One region of the Blautia sp. BCRC 81119 genome, then DNA from elsewhere that is predicted to be linked to it. Evidence: riboswitches for the same ligand, from Rfam matches in the RefSeq annotation. Region 1 holds a riboswitch; each other region holds the start of a gene.
The links. Region 1 has a riboswitch for cobalamin ahead of DMI82_RS11375 (sirohydrochlorin cobaltochelatase). Riboswitches for the same ligand answer to the same signal wherever they lie in the genome.

Region 1 (2,206 bases):
TCTACATAAAGCTTCTCAACTGCTTCGATTCTTCCAAGACCCTCGATCTGGCAGTCAACCTTATCGAAGTTTCCGGATGCTACAAACTGGCTCTTCCAGGAATCCTCCTCATCACCGGCCATATCGTTATTTGCATGGTCTCCGGCAACAACCATCAGCGGACGAAGAACAACGTTCTTGTATCCTGCTTCTTTTACCTTCTCGATAACCTTGTCGCAGGCTGTATCTTCCGGCTTACCCTCTACAGTACCGATGAATGCGTTCTTCAATCCAAGGTTTTCCATCTGTGTCTGCATCTGATCGTATGTAACGTTAGCTGTATGAGATGTTCCATGTCCCATGAATACGAATGCTGTGCCAGCCTCAGCTGCTGCATCCATGCTGTCAAATCCGGCCTCTTTGCAAGCCGTATCTGTGATCGCCTGAGCAACGGCTTTCTTGTCATCATTGATCACAGTTGCATCGTCTCCAACCTCACCGAGCATTGGCTCTGCGATAGCTACAGACTCGAATTTATCTTTATAGCCATTGATCGCTTCTGTCATCTCATCGTACTCAGCACCATGCATCAGATGGGTAGGCTGTACAACCAGATTCTTAACACCATTCTCTACTGCACGGTCAAGAGCCTGCTGCATGTTATCGATCACTTCATCATCTCTTGCCTCTACATGGTTGATGATGATCTGTGCTGTAAATGCTCTTCTTACAGACCAGTCCGGATAAGCTTCTGCAAGAGCATCCTCGATTCCCTTGACATCCTCTGCACGGCTGTCATTGAAGGAAGTACCAAAGCTTACAACAAGAAGTTCATTCTCACCGATCTCATCCTGGTTACGCGGATCGTCCTTGGAAGCATCTCCTGTGTCACGTCCGAAATAATCCGGATCTGCATTCTCACCCTCTACCAGTTCTTTCTGAGCATCTGTCAGAGCATCCCATGCTTCTTTGGCTGCCTTGCAGTCCTCATCTGTTGTGTCGTTTCTTTCCTGTACATAGATCTTGTCGATCAGAGCTGCTACATTATCTGCTGCTTCCTGATCTGCATCAGAAGCCTCTGTGGTATCAGCTGCCTCAGCGTTCTCTTCTGTAGCAGAATCCTCTGCTGCCATTGCTGTTGTAGCTGCACCCATAGAGCATGTCATGGAAACTGCGAGCATCAGAGCTAACATTGTTTTTCTTTTCATTTCTCATTGTCCTCTTTTCATGTATTTCCAGAATACTGATATGTACAAAAAAGCAGCAGCTCTCTGCGGCCGCCTGCTCACACATGATTCTCTGCGCAATACAAATACATAAAAAGAAGTTCTGTATTGTTATGGAGAATACCGATTCGTAAACCGCGAATCCCTGAATCTCACAATAAGGCAGTTCTCCTGACTTGGTTCCACGCTGCTTTCCCTTCCCGGTCTCCCAGTGGTTATAAAAGCAGCTCCCCTTTCACAGTGACGGTATCGTTCCGGATTCTCACCGGATTCTCTTTTGCACATCCGACTGGATGCAACCTTATCATTATAACATTTGCACATATTTTCTTTTACCTGGTTATCTAACTTTTACCACAAACTCATAAATTTGTCAAGATTGATGTCAGACGATTCACGGTTTTCTGTGATCTTCGCTCACAAAAAACACCTCGCGAAATATTACCAGTGAACAGTAACCGGTTTTCTCCCTGTATCTGTCAGTTATTATCAGAATGCTTTCTCCAATATTCATGCATATCCTGCATAAAAAACAGCCCCTTTCTGTCATCACCCTGATATCAGAAAAGGACTGTCTTACATCAGATATTCGCAATCCGCTTCGCTACTTGCTCATAACAGATAAACTGCTTTGCAGTTTATCTAGTCAAGCGGATATTCGCAATCCGCTTTGCTACTTGCTCATAACAGATAAACTGCTCTGCAGTTTATCTGTTAAAATACTCCTGCTCCAGGTATCTGGCTACGTAGATTCCGCTGGCAGATGCATGGGACAGAGAATGGGTCACGCCGCTGCAGTCTCCGATAACAAAGAGACCCTTGTGGCAGGTTTCCAGATTTTCGTCGATCTCGACCTCCATGTTGTAGAATTTAACCTCAACGCCATAAAGCAAAGTATCATCATCTGCGGTTCCCGGTGCGATCTTATCCAGAGCATAGATCATCTCAATGATGCCATCCAGGATACGTTTCGGCATAACAAGACTTAAATCTCCCGGTGT
Region 2 (2,206 bases), on a different contig from region 1:
AAATTATGACCACCATCAATCCTATTTTTGTTTTCGGTGACCGGAATACCTGTTTCCAGTACAGATTCTGGATCATGCTTTTTTCTGTTTTCTGCTTTCTTCTGCTTCCCATTCTATGATCTCTCCTTTACTTTAACTGGATTCGCCGGTCAATCGCAGAATAGGCGATATCCACAAGAAAATTTAATACTACAATGCCAACAGCCAGAATAAAGATAAAACATTGCAGCACCGGAGTGTCTTTTGAGATCACGGATTTCAATGCCAGATTTCCGATTCCCTGAATTGAAAAAATACTTTCTATCACAGCTGAGCCACAGAAAAAACCGATCACAATTGATACCAGACGTGTAAGCACAGGAATCAGGATATTTTTCAGACCATGACGCAAAATTACATTTACAGATGACAATCCCTTAGCTCTGCTGGCACGTATGTAATCCTGCTTCAGCACCTGTATCATATTGGTACGGATCAATCTCGTCATAATTCCAAAGAAACTGATATCCATGGCAAATGCCGCAAGAATCGGGATGCCTCCGGCATCTCCTCCGATCACGGAAATCACTTTTAGCTTTACTCCAAATATATAGAGCAGCATCAGACCGATCCAGAAAGACGGCATAGATACACTGAGGGACGACAAAATGCGAATGACTTTATCCAGAACTCTGTTTTCATAAATTGCCGACAAAATTCCAAGAGGGACTGATACGATCATCAACAATAAAAACGAAGTAACTGCCAGTTTAAATGTCTGTGGAAAATATCTTTTTAATTCCTCAAAAGCCGGTTTTCTGGTAGAATATGATTTTCCAAAATCGCCATGAAGTGCCTGATCCAGCCATTTCCCGTATTGTACCAGCACCGGCTGATCCAGTCCTTCCTCATGCCGTACTTCTTCTACCTGCTCCGGTGACGGATGCTCATATTTTTTCTCCGCCAGCACTCTGGCAGCATCACCTGCCGATATAAAACTCAGCATAAAAATAATAAATGTAACCGCCAGCACTACCGGAATCATAAATATAAAACGCTTTGCAATTACTTTTCCCATCTTCATCTCTCCTCATTTTTCATCTGTTTATTCGGTTAAAATAAAAAAAGCTGATATGATCCAGCATCATATCAGCACAAAAAACAAACCTCTACCTCAAGCAGAGCTTATTCCTTCTGTATCCCATCCGAATCAGAATTCTTCTGTCAAAAAGGCAAGTCTCCTGACTCCAGTTCTTCCTACTTACCATCTTCCCGGATCTCTCCAGTGATATTTTGGTTTTCGTCCCTGTCACAGTAGCGGTGGCTGTTCTGGCATTTCACCAGATTCCTTATTAAGTACTTTGTACACCCTTCTGACTATTCAATTTTCATAGTTGCAATGAATAAATATTATAATATCATACTTTTCTTTTTATATAAATAGTTTTTTGTCAAATATAAAATATCTGAACATTTCATAGTGAAACCCGGATATTTTCTGCCTGTATTATTATAAATCTCTTAAGTAAATAACATTATGTATGAACGGTGACTTCTTTATATTTCCGTATAATGATCATATAACTTACGAATAATAAAACAGCTGCACTGCTCCATGCACAGATCTCTGCATAGTATATTCCATCTTCACCGATCAGTTTTGGCAGCAGCAGCGCAACACTGACACGCATTATAAATTCTGCAATGCCGCTGGCAAGCGGAATCAAAGTATTACCCAGGCCCTGGATAGCGGAACGATACACATACAGCAGATACAGCACCCACAAAAAGACAGCCATGATAAACAAATACTTATATGCTATATCCAATACCTGTCGGGTCTGATCCGGTTCACCGGATACAAACAGGGACAGTACATTACGTCCAAACAGTACCATCATGCCGGAAATGAAAGCCGAAGTGAGCACTGCCATATAAGTGCCGCTGCGCACGCCTTTTCGAATCCTCTGGTATTTTTTTGCACCAAGATTCTGGCCCACATAGGTTGTAATAGCATATCCATATGAAACGGCAGCCATCTCCAAAACCCCATACAGCTTGTTCGATGCCGTAAATCCCGCCACAAACAGAAAACCAAATCCATTGATCACATACTGTACCACAAGTCCTCCCACGGAGATGATCACATTCTGTATCGCAAGAGGAACCGCCAGTTCCAAAAGCCGCAGGCTCATAGAGGGCTGCCTGTAAAAGTCCTTCTTTTCCA
Region 3 (2,206 bases), on a different contig from region 1:
GACATAAGGTCATGATCAGAGAGGTTCTTGTTCCGAAGATAACACGGGAAAGAAGATCTCGTCCAAGCTTATCCGTTCCGAACGGATGAGCGGAGCTTGGCTCCTGCAGTGATTCGGTCATAACTGCATTCAGTGGATCATATGGTGAGAGCTGCGGCGCAAAGATCGCAATTCCGATCACCACGAGACCCAGAATGAAGAAAAGAGTGAACTGTTTATTTTCTTTGAATGTTCGTAATACCTTTTTCAATTATCTATCCTCCTTAAGTCTTGGATCGAGATAAGTATAGGACAGATCCACAAGCAGGTTGATGCACATGTACAGGATCGCGATCCAAAGTACATAGCCCTGTACAAGAGGATAGTCACGACAGGAAATCGCCTTTACTGCCATATTTCCCATTCCAGGCCAGTTGTAAATGATCTCTACAACTGCAGTACCTCCCAGAAGACTTCCAAGGGAAAGTCCCAACAGCGTTACCAGCGGAAGCATAACATTAGGAAGGACGTGTTTCCAGAGAATGACGCTTTCCTTGATTCCACGCATTCTTGCACCTGTGACATAATCCTGATGAAGTTCCTCCAGCACTGCACTTCTTACCTGTCTGGTATATTTTGCAGACATGGCAAGTGCAAGAGTCAGCGCCGGGAGGATCATGGATTTAAAATCCGTACTGCCTCCTGCAACATTGATCCAGCGAAGCTGAACACCAAAGATGCTGAGAAGGATCAGGCCCAGCCAGAAGCTTGGAACAGATACTCCCACAAAGGTAATTCCTCTCACAAAATAATCCGGGAATTTGTTCTGATATACAGCGGCCAGGATTCCAAGCGGTATGGAAATAATGACCATCATCAGAAGTGCCAGCAACGACATCCTCAGCGTCGGCCAGAAACAGGATACCAGTTTATCTGTTACCGGCATTTTGAAAGAATAGGACTGTCCCATATCTCCTGTAACAACACCCTTCAGCCAGGAACCATACTGCACGAGAAAGGGCTGATCAAGGCCAAGCTCATGTCTTGTCTGTTCCAGAAGCTCTGGTGTAGGAAGATTACCACACTCTGTCAGCATGATCTCCGCAGGATCACCAGGTGACAGGTAGGTCAGTCCAAATGTGAAAAAGCTGATTCCAAATAATACAATGATGATCTGGAGAAATCTTTTTCCTACTTGTTTCTTTGTCACGTTTTACTCCTTTCCTCATTTGATGCGATTTTAACATTGCCGTTTTAATTTAGTTAGATAAAAGAAACTATTGGATTCTTAATATGCAGAATATGCATGGAATTTTAGAAAATTTGCACGAAAAAAGCCCGTGACGAAATACGGGCACACAAAATAAATATGCTTCCTATCTTCCGTAAGAATCATTTTAAAACAATTGCAAGCAGGTCTCCTGACTTAGGATCCTTACCCTCAGACACCTTCCCGGTCTATTTCTCACGCACTCGACCAGTGGTACTTTGTCTGAGGATTTCCCCTTACAGTGACGGGATCGTACCGGATTTACACCGGTTTCCCTATTAATCCTCTCAGAACTTACAACGGCTGATGTGAAAATCAGCAAATGCTGTCAAATTACTGAAACATTATATGATAAAACTATAGTTTATGTCTATGGAAAAATGTTATATTTTTAGAAAACTCATAAATTTTGTTAAAGATGCTTGAATTGTATATATCCCCCATGGGGGATTTGACAATTGGATTTATCTGATCTGCTAAAAAAACACGGATTTTACCTCGCTATTTTTACAAATAGAATAGCAAATGGTAAAACCCGGTTTTCTTACTGTTTCAATATGATTTCAGACAGAAGCGTTCTGAAAAGGTTGTTTACTATCAGGTCAGAGTCTCCGTGATCGCTGCATATGCGATCATTGGTCCGTCTTCAATAATGTTCAGACTGGCTGTCTGATAAAGTACGACTCCGTTTTCAGTTGCAATAGATGTGTAAAGTAAATTTCCATAGTAATCTCTCAGTTCACCCAATTCTTCTCCCTTAAAGAAGTACTCTCCAGGCTTCTTGGATGGATACCAGCATCCGGTATACGGCGCATATTCATAGACTACATTTTCAAGAAGCATCTGACGGTAATGCTTCAGACCATGACATTTCTTTCCCTGGAGATGAAAAACAAGGTGACGGACGTCTCTTTTATCCTGTTCTACTTCCTCCCAGGTCCAGTAGCTGTGTCCGCC
Region 4 (2,206 bases), on a different contig from region 1:
GAGCGAAGACGGACAGTACGATGAGGACGGCGACGTGATCGAGAATGCAGATGAGGATACTGCAGAAGATGACACCGAGGATGTGGATGAAGATGCAGACAATGGTGAGAATGATGATGCGTCCGAGGATACTGAGAATACAGAGGATAATGCAGACGCAGATTACGATAACAGCACAGACGCATCTGAAGAAAGTGCAGAGGACACATCTAATGCAGAGGATACATCTTCAGACAGTGACAGTTCTTCTTACAGCAGTGGTTCCGGATCTTCTGTTGTGAATTATGCTACACAGTTTGTGGGAAATCCTTACGTATGGGGCGGAACAAGCCTTACCAATGGTGCAGACTGCTCCGGATTTGTACAAAGTGTCTATGCGAACTTCGGAGTCAGCCTTCCGAGAACCTCCTATGAGCAGCAGAATGCAGGTACAGAAGTATCCTACGCAGATGCACAGCCGGGAGATCTGATCTGCTATGGCGGACACGTGGCTATTTACATGGGTAATGGCCAGATCGTTCATGCATCGAACTCTCAGGACGGGATCAAGATCAGCAATGATGCTACATACAGAACAATTGTATCTGTAAGACGTCTTGTATAATAAGAACGTACAACAGAAAATAAAAATACAGCAGCCCGACAGTAGTTTGTCGGGCTGTTTTTGACGTCGGAAAAAATATTGAAAACCCATGGAACGGATTGAACAGCAATAAAATATGCTCAAAAATGTATAAATATTGAAAACAGTATTGACATATAATTAACAGGATGTTATTATAATGTCAGTATAATTCCATATTGAACATAGCAAGTGCTGAGGATAGCTGACAGTTATATATTGATTATCAGAAGTCCACAGAAAAGGGAATCAGGTGTGAAACCTGAGCGATCCGGTCACTGTAACGGAGGAGCGAATCTCATAGTCCATTGTACGTATGTATGAGAAGGAGAGAGGAGTCATGATCCCGGAGCCAGGAAACCTGCTTGTTATGGCGAGGTTAAACTTCCGTGTAAAGTGTAACAACCATTTCAGGGACTCCGCACCCCTGGGACGTTGTCTACTTTTTTACGAGAGTAGGCATTTTTTTATGGAATGCGCCTGTTCATATGAATTATACATGATTAAATGGCAGGCGATACTACTCCGGATACATTCGTTCCCTCCGCGCACTCATGAACGGATTATATTTCTACCCCGGGGTGGCATCGCTACCTCTTTTTTATAGGAAAAAATTATGTGTGGTTATGTCAGGAGAGGAGAAAAGAGCCATGGAGAAACCATACTGGGAAGGCAAAGAATACTCTTACTTCAGCCACAAAAACTGTGAGTATTTTCCGTGCCATAAAGGAGCAGATCCGGAGAACTTCAATTGTCTGTTCTGCTATTGTCCTTTATATGCACTGGGAGATAAATGTGGTGGTAATTTCCGCTTTACGGAAAGCGGGATTAAAGACTGCACCGAATGCAAGCTTCCTCACAGAAGAGAAAATTTCGGATATGTTACAGGTAAATATAGCGAGCTTGCGGAAATTGTACGGAAGCAGCGGGAAAAATAAAAAACAGGCCAGTTCAGATACAGGAAAATGTATATTCCTGTGTTTGAACTGGCCTGTTTTGTTTGGAGTGGACAATATCTGTTATCTGTCGGAAAAGATACAGAAGATCATTCTCTGGTTTGGAGAAAAACCTTGAGTCTGGGAATCTGGTTGTTGAGGATCAGCTGTTCCGGAAACATGGCCTGATGAACAAACTCAGCAGCACAGGTAAAATCTCCGATATGCTCCGGGCCATGGCTGTCACTGGAAAGAAGCAGCGGCAGATCATATTTGCGGCAGCATCGAAGGATCTCGAAACAGTTTTCTCTTGTGTCGCCACGATAGCCATAAGGTGCAAGAGAAGCTTCGTTGATCTCAAAGATCGTGCCGGTTTCCCTGGCAGCCCTTGCAAGCGCATCATAATTAACCGGGTAATGAGTGTTATCACTATGTCCGAGGATCTTTACACAGGGGTTTTTCATTACATTGATAAAAGCTTCTGTGTTTTCGGCTCTGGTACCGCAGCGGTAATTCCAGGCATGCATGCTGGCAATGGCGTAATCAAGTTTACATAATGATTCCTGATCTAAATCTACCGTTCCGCTGCGGTCAAGGATATTCAGTTCAATTCCGTAGAGTAATTCTACACCGAAATGTTTTTTGGGAG

Region 2: it holds a riboswitch for cobalamin, as region 1 does, so the genes downstream of both, DMI82_RS09780 (ABC transporter permease) here and DMI82_RS11375 (sirohydrochlorin cobaltochelatase) in region 1, are expected to answer to the same signal.
Region 3: it holds a riboswitch for cobalamin, as region 1 does, so the genes downstream of both, nikB (nickel ABC transporter permease) here and DMI82_RS11375 (sirohydrochlorin cobaltochelatase) in region 1, are expected to answer to the same signal.
Region 4: it holds a riboswitch for cobalamin, as region 1 does, so the genes downstream of both, DMI82_RS17175 (cysteine-rich small domain-containing protein) here and DMI82_RS11375 (sirohydrochlorin cobaltochelatase) in region 1, are expected to answer to the same signal.

The regions. Positions count from the first base shown of each region.
Region 1 covers NZ_QJHD01000017.1:100,201-102,406, reverse strand. The annotation lists gene DMI82_RS11375 (sirohydrochlorin cobaltochelatase) at 1-1,187, opposite strand, end outside; cobalamin riboswitch at 1,350-1,524, opposite strand; gene DMI82_RS11370 (NAD(P)/FAD-dependent oxidoreductase) at 1,913-2,206, opposite strand, start outside.
Region 2 covers NZ_QJHD01000013.1:74,300-76,505, reverse strand. The annotation lists gene nikC (nickel transporter permease) at 1-112, opposite strand, end outside; gene DMI82_RS09780 (ABC transporter permease) at 128-1,057, opposite strand; cobalamin riboswitch at 1,194-1,367, opposite strand; gene DMI82_RS09775 (MATE family efflux transporter) at 1,515-2,206, opposite strand, start outside.
Region 3 covers NZ_QJHD01000020.1:57,027-59,232, reverse strand. The annotation lists gene nikC (nickel transporter permease) at 1-250, opposite strand, end outside; gene nikB (nickel ABC transporter permease) at 251-1,189, opposite strand; cobalamin riboswitch at 1,374-1,562, opposite strand; gene DMI82_RS12635 (M14 family metallopeptidase) at 1,847-2,206, opposite strand, start outside.
Region 4 covers NZ_QJHD01000033.1:45,445-47,650, reverse strand. The annotation lists gene DMI82_RS17180 (C40 family peptidase) at 1-604, shown strand, start outside; cobalamin riboswitch at 836-1,005, shown strand; gene DMI82_RS17175 (cysteine-rich small domain-containing protein) at 1,273-1,560, shown strand; gene DMI82_RS17170 (phosphatase) at 1,668-2,206, opposite strand, start outside.